3 regions of the Kocuria rhizophila DC2201 genome follow, and region 1 is predicted to be linked to each of the others. Evidence: riboswitches for the same ligand, from Rfam matches in the RefSeq annotation. Region 1 holds a riboswitch; each other region holds the start of a gene.

Evidence for each region. Region 1 has a riboswitch for S-adenosylmethionine ahead of KRH_RS07950 (MetQ/NlpA family ABC transporter substrate-binding protein). Riboswitches for the same ligand answer to the same signal wherever they lie in the genome.
Region 2: linked by a shared signal. The riboswitch ahead of KRH_RS10335 (methylenetetrahydrofolate reductase) and the one ahead of KRH_RS07950 (MetQ/NlpA family ABC transporter substrate-binding protein) in region 1 are both predicted to bind S-adenosylmethionine.
Region 3: linked by a shared signal. The riboswitch ahead of KRH_RS01125 (cobalamin-independent methionine synthase II family protein) and the one ahead of KRH_RS07950 (MetQ/NlpA family ABC transporter substrate-binding protein) in region 1 are both predicted to bind S-adenosylmethionine.

The regions. Positions count from the first base shown of each region.
Region 1 is NC_010617.1:1,832,181-1,834,376, forward strand. Features, by position in the region: gene KRH_RS07950 (MetQ/NlpA family ABC transporter substrate-binding protein) at 1-834, opposite strand, end outside; SAM riboswitch class IV at 927-1,041, opposite strand; gene dxr (1-deoxy-D-xylulose-5-phosphate reductoisomerase) at 1,271-2,196, opposite strand, start outside.
Region 2 is NC_010617.1:2,395,285-2,397,480, forward strand. Features, by position in the region: gene KRH_RS10325 (hypothetical protein) at 1-410, opposite strand, end outside; gene KRH_RS10330 (hypothetical protein) at 649-978, shown strand; SAM riboswitch class IV at 1,058-1,174, shown strand; gene KRH_RS10335 (methylenetetrahydrofolate reductase) at 1,219-2,196, shown strand, end outside.
Region 3 is NC_010617.1:257,161-259,356, reverse strand. Features, by position in the region: gene KRH_RS01130 (3-hydroxybutyrate dehydrogenase) at 58-810, opposite strand; SAM riboswitch class I at 938-1,024, shown strand; gene KRH_RS01125 (cobalamin-independent methionine synthase II family protein) at 1,039-2,196, shown strand, end outside.

The sequences.
Region 1 (2,196 bases):
GAGCTCCTGCTGGTCCACCCGGGTGGGAACCGCGGTGCCCTTGGTCTCCTTCTTCTCGGCCTCCTGGACCTTGTCGTCGTAGTAGAAGCCCGCGACCTTCTTCAGCGTCTCGTTGTCCGCGTTCGCCTCGGTCGCGGCGAAGAGGTTGTCGTAGACCTTGGCGCTGTCCGCCGTGGGGTCGTCCTGGGCGAGGGCGTTCTTCGGGTCGAGGTTCGCGCGGTCCAGGAAGTCGTTGTTCACCACGGAGCCGGCCACGGAGTCCATGGACAGCACGGTCTGCTCGGCGGAGACCGGGCGGACCGTGACCTTGGACTTCTCCTTGTCGATGTCCTGCTCGGTGGGTGCGATCGTGTCCTTGGTGAAGGAGACCAGGCCCTGCTGCTGGAGCAGGTTCAGGGAGCGCGAGAGGTTGATCGAGTCGTTGGGGACGGCGATCTCGTCCCCCTGCTTGAGCTCGGACACGGACTTCGCGGTCTTGGAGTACAGCCCCAGCGGGAAGATGGACGTGGAGCCCACGGGCGTGATGGTGTCCCCGGAGCTGTTGTTGTAGTCCGCGAGGTAGGCGATGTGCTGGAACCAGTTCATGTCGATGTCCCCGCTCTTCAGGGCGGGGTTCGGCTGGCTGTAGTCGCTGAAGTCCACGAACTCAACGGTCACGTCGTTCTTCGCGGCCACCTCTTTGAACGCGTCCTGGACGGGCGTGGCACCCACGATGCCGATGGTGATCTTGCCGTCGGCGGTAGGGTCGGTGTTCTCGGAGCCGCCGCCGCACGCGGTGAGGGTCAGGCCCAGGGTGGTGGCCAGTACTACGGGGAGCAGTCGTTTGCTTCGCACGATCGTGCCTTTCCAGGGTCGGGGTCCGGTCGCGCGGAGCGAGCGGTCCCACCTGGATGAGGGCAAGGATCAGACACGTGCCATTTGAAGAGAAACCGCACTTGCCGTGATCGGTTCGAACCGCGGCCGGATGGTCATCTGGGGCACCCCGCTACGGGAGAGGGTTGCCGTCCGGCCAGCCAGAGCTACGCGCCGGAACTCGTCATCCGTCCACGAGCCTAGCACGCCGTGGGCCCCGTCCCCGACCCGGGCGGCGTCCCGGCCCCATCGCACCACTCCCCTGGGCGCACCGCCGGTGGTGGAGCCGCGGTCTCCCAGCGGCAGCCCGGACGACGCCGCCCCGACCGTTGCGCCGCCCCGCACCGCGCTCCCGGCGTCCAGTGTCGCCACCTCGGCCCGGCCCGGCCTCGTGGCCTCGGGCAGGGCCCAGTCGGCACTATCCCCGGACGATCCGCTCGTCGGCCCGGGCGCGGGCCCACCGCTCGGCCTCCAGCACGTCCTCGAGGGAGGGCTCGCGCACACCGGTGTGCTCGTCCACCACGCTCGCCACGAGCTCCACGATCTGGAGGAAGCCGAGCGCGCCGCGGTGGAACGCGTGGACCGCCTGCTCGTTCGCGGCGTTGAAGACCGCGGGCCATGTGCCTCCGAGGGCCCCCGCGTGCTTCATGAGCTCGACCGCGGGGAACGCTTCGGCGTCGAGCGGCTCGAACGTCCACTCGGCGGCACGGGTCCAGTCGCACGCCGCGGCGGCCCCCGGGACGCGGTGCGGCCACGCGAGGCCCAGGGCGATGGGCAGCCGCATGTCCGGGGGCGAGGCCTGGGCCAGGGTGGAGCCGTCCACGAACTGCACCATCGAGTGCACCACCGACTGCGGGTGCACGGTCACGTCGATCCGGTCGAGGGGCACGTCGAACAGCAGGGACGCCTCGAGTACCTCGAGCGCCTTGTTGACCATGGTGGCGGAGTTGGTGGTGACCATGGCACCCATGTCCCACGTGGGGTGGCGCAGCGCCTGCTCCGGCGTCACGTGCGCGAGCTGCGCGCGGCTCATCCCCCGGAACGGGCCTCCCGAGGCCGTGAGCACGAGGCGTTCCACCTCCGCCGCCGTGCCCGAGCGCAGCGCCTGCGCGATCGCGGAGTGCTCGGAATCCACGGGGATCAGAGCGTTCGTGAGGCCCGTGCCCGCAGCGGCCGCCGTGACGAGCGGACCGCCCGCGATCAGCGACTCCTTGTTGGCCAGCGCCACCCGGTGCCCCGCCCCCAGCGCGGCCAGGGTGGGCGCGAGCCCGATGCTGCCGGTGATGCCGTTGAGCACCAGGTCGGCGCCGTCCCACGCGGCGAGCTCCGTGGCGGCGCGCTCGC
Region 2 (2,196 bases), 560 kb from region 1:
GGGCTCGCGATCTGCCCGTCCGGCCGGATGGCCAGCATGAGTACGGTGGCGCCCTCGGCGTCCTTGAGGAGCCACGCCCTGGTCTCGGGCGTCGAGGCGTCCGGTGCGCCCACCGTCCATCCCTGCGGGTAGCGGAACCCGATGCTCCCGTCCGGCGTGGTGAAGCTCTGGGTCAGCTCGGCGGCCTGCGCCGCCTCCGGCGAGGGGCTGGGCCGCACACTCGTGGCGGACGGCGACGCCGCGGCGTCGCCCGAGCGACCCGGCGTCGCCCCGCTCGTGACCCCGGCCCCCGACGGCGCGGCGGACGAGGCCCCAGAAGAACCGTCCCCTCCCGACGGCGCCCCGCACGCCCCCAGGGCGAGCACGAGGGTGGCCACGGACAGGCAGCGCAGGGCGCGGGAGGTCGTCATGGTGACGAGTCTCACAGCTGGATCGCCTCCGGCCAAGTGCATTCGAAGACATGAAAACGTGTTGCGCGCCCAACCCCGCCCCCAGAACGGCCCACACCGGCCCCACGTGCGACGACACCCCGGGTTGCTAGGATGAGCGCACTGCCGGCCCGCGCATTCTCGTTCTCGTTCATGTCCTCCGGAGTCACCCCGAGTCGTCGCGGCACACCGTCCGCACCGTCTGCACCGCAAGGGATCCATGACACCGCTGCTGCGTCACCACCGACTGGAGAACGGCCTCTACCAGCTTTCCGCCGTGCTCGGCGTGTTCACCGCGTGCGTCTACACCGCGTCCTTCCTGTTCACGGACTGGTCCGTGCACGCGCCCTATGCCCCGTTCTTCCTGGCCGTCACCACCGGTTCGTTCACGCTGTGCGCGGTGACCGTGTCCCTCGTGCGGCTCTTCCACGAGGACCAGTGCCCGGGCCCGGAGGACTCCTCCGACCTGTTGGACACCGAGCGGATCGTACTCGGCTTCACGCGGGACCCGCACCACACCGGCAGCACCCGCGGCGCCCTCCCGCGCTGATCCCCCGCCCCGACCCACGACGCCGCACGGCCTCCTTTTGACACTCTCCCCGCCCGTGCTACTGTCGCAGCCAACAAAGGATCATGAGTCCCGGTGCAAAGCTCTGGCTAACCGGGCGGCAACCCTCCTGCTGTAGTGGGGTGCCCCAGATGACGATCCGGCCGTCACGCAACCGCGTGGCTGGCAAGTACGGCGCACGGAAATCGACCTCCGGCGTCCTACCGCCGGAGGTTTTCTCATATGTCCGCACCCCTGACCGCCGTCCACCAGGACCTCACCGCGGCGGGCGCCGCGCCCTCGGGCACGTCCTGGCTGGTGCGCCGGCCCCGCCGTTCCACGCTCGTCTCGTTCGAGGTGTTCCCCCCGCGCCCCACCACGGACCCGGACACCGTGTGGCGCAGCATCGACGCCATGGCCCAGGCCGGACCAGACTTCTTCTCGGTCACGCACGGACACTCGGGCGGGCGCGGTGTCTCCCGCGAGGCCCTGCGGCACCTGCGCCGGACCACCCGCACGCCCGTGATGGCGCACTTCACGTGCGGCGGCACGGACCGCGCCGGACTGGAGCGCTCCGTGGAGCATCTGCTGGACGACGGCGTGCGGGACCTCCTCGCACTGCGCGGGGACCCGCCCCTGGGTGCGGGTGAGTGGGTGACCCCTCCCGGGGGGATCGGCCGGGCCTCGGAGCTGGTGCGGCTCATCCGCGACGTCGAGCGGCGTCGTTTCGGGGACGGCTTCCGCCCCGGCACCCGGCCGCTGTCCGTGTCGGTGGCGTGCTACCCCTCCCCCGCGCGCGGCCGCGACTTCGAGGCGGACCTGGCCTCCCTGTGGGAGAAGCAGGAGGCCGGCGCTGACTACGCGATCACGCAGGTGCTGTACGAGCCCGAGGACTACGCCGCGTTCCTCGAGCGGGCACGCTCCGAGGGGATCCACATTCCCGTGGTGGCCGGCCTGATGCCGCTGACCAACCCGAAACGGTTGCAGCGGATGACGGAGATCACCGGTGTGCCCGTGCCCGAGCGGCTCACCCGGTTCCTCACCGCGGGTTCCCCGGACGAGCTGCGGCACCGGGGCACCGCCGCCACGCTGACCCTGATCGACGACCTCCTGGACCTCGGCTGCGCCGGCTTCCACCTGTACACCTTCAACCGCCCGGACGCGGCGCTGACCATCCTGGAGCACCTGCGCGTGCGGGACGCCGCCCGCGAGTACCGGGGC
Region 3 (2,196 bases), 1.1 Mb from region 1:
CGGTCCGCGTCCCGGCTGCCGAAAGCGTGGCACGGCAGGCGCGCGGGCGGCGTCGTCTCAGGAGGCGGTCCAGCCGCCGTCCATGGCGTAGGAGGAGCCCGTGACCATCCCGGCGGACGGGCCCGCGAGGAACGCGATCAGCTCCGCGACCTCCTCGGGCTCCACGAGGCGCTTGATGGCCGACTCGGTGAGCATGATCTTCTCGACCACCTGCTCCTCCGGGATGCCGTGCGTGGCCGCCTGGTCCTTGATCTGCTTGTCCACCAGCGGGGTGCGCACGTAGCTGGGGTTCACGCAGTTGCTCGTGACGCCGTGCGGCGCGCCCTCCAGGGCCACCGCCTTGGACAGCCCCTCCAGGCCGTGCTTGGCGGCCACGTACGCGGCCTTGTACGGCGAGGCCCGCAGCCCGTGCACCGAGGACACGTTGACGATCCGGCCCCAGCCCTGCTCGTACATGTGCGGCAGGGCCGCGCGGATCAGCAGGAACGGGGACTCCAGCATGAGCGTGAGGATCCTGTGCAGGTCCGCGGGCTCCACGTCCTGGAGGGGCGAGACCTTCTGGATGCCCGCGTTGTTGACCAGCACGTCCACGTCCAGGCGCAGCCGCGCCAGCGCGGCGGTGTCCGTGAGGTCCACAGCCCAGGCTTCACCGCCCACCTCGTCCGCGAGACGCGCGGCGGCGTCGTGGTCGATGTCCGCGACCACCACGTGCGCACCGCGCGCGGCGAGCGCCCGGACGGCCGCCGCACCGATGCCGCTGGCACCTCCGGTGACGAGTGCCTTCTTCTCCTGCAGAGACTGTTCGGTCATGCGCGGACTCCTCGGGGACGGCGGCCTGGTTCCCGGACGGTGGCCCGGGTCACTCCAGGGTACGCAGGCCCGTGATTCGCCCGACCACCCGTGCGTGAGGTTGGATGGGCGGACACCCGGTGACGGGTGCCCATCCAGAGCGGCTCAGAGATCTGGCTCGATCACGCCGCAGCAACCGGGTCACACCCGGTGCTAATGCCAGAACCGATGGAAAGGATCAGCACAGCCATGCCCTTGAACACCGATCGCATCCAGACCACCCACGTGGGGTCCCTCCCCCGCACGCCGCAGTTGCTCGAGGCCAACAACCGCTTCCAGGCCGGGGAGATCGACCTGGCGCAGTTGGGTGAGGCGCTGGACGCCGGGGTGATCGACGTCGTGCGCAAGCAGCGGGAGATCGGCCTGGACATCGTCAATGACGGCGAGTACGGCCACACCACGTCCGGCGCCGTGGATTACGGGGCCTGGTGGAACTACTCGTTCCACCGCCTGGGCGGGCTGACCCCCACGGACGAGGACCGCTGGCAGACGGCGGAGACGCTGCGCTCGTCGCCGGGCAACATCGTGCTCACGAGCTTCCCGGACCGCCGCGACCGCTCCAAGTTCCGGGAGGCCTACGAGGATCCCACGGCCGGGGTCCTGGCCCACCGCGCAAGCGTGTCCCAGCCGAAGATCACGGGCCCGCTGACCTACACGGGTCAGGAAGCCGTGGCCGGTGACATCCGCCGGATCAAGGAGGCCATGGCCGAGACCGGGGCCACGCAGGGGTTCGTGGCAGCGCTGTCCCCCGGCTCGTGCGCGCGCGTGAAGAACGAGTACTACGCGAGCGACGAGGAACTGGTCTACGCGTGCGCGGACGCGATGCGCGAGGAGTACAAGGCCATCACGGACGCCGGGTTGATCGTGCAGATCGACGACCCCTCGATCGCCGAGTCCTGGGACCAGATCAACCCCGAGCCCACAGTGGAGGACTACCTGGCCTTCACCCAGCTGCGCGTGGACGCCCTGAACTACGCGCTGCGCGACCTGCCCGAGGAGCAGATCCGCTTCCACCTGTGCTGGGGTTCGTGGCACGGCCCGCACACCACCGACCTCGAGTTCAAGTACCTCGTGGACCTCATGCTCACCATCCGCGCGCAGGGCTACAGCTTCGAGGCGTCCAGCCCGCGCCACGGCCACGAGTGGAAGGTGTGGACGGACCACCAGCTGCCCGAGGGCAAGGTGGTCTACCCCGGTTTCGTCTCCCACTCGACCAACGTGGTGGAGCACCCCGAGCTCGTGGCGGACCGGATCGAGCAGTACGCGTCCGTGGTGGGCAAGGAGAACGTGATCGCCTCCACGGACTGCGGTCTGGGCGGGCGACTGCACCCGCAGATCGCGCTGGCC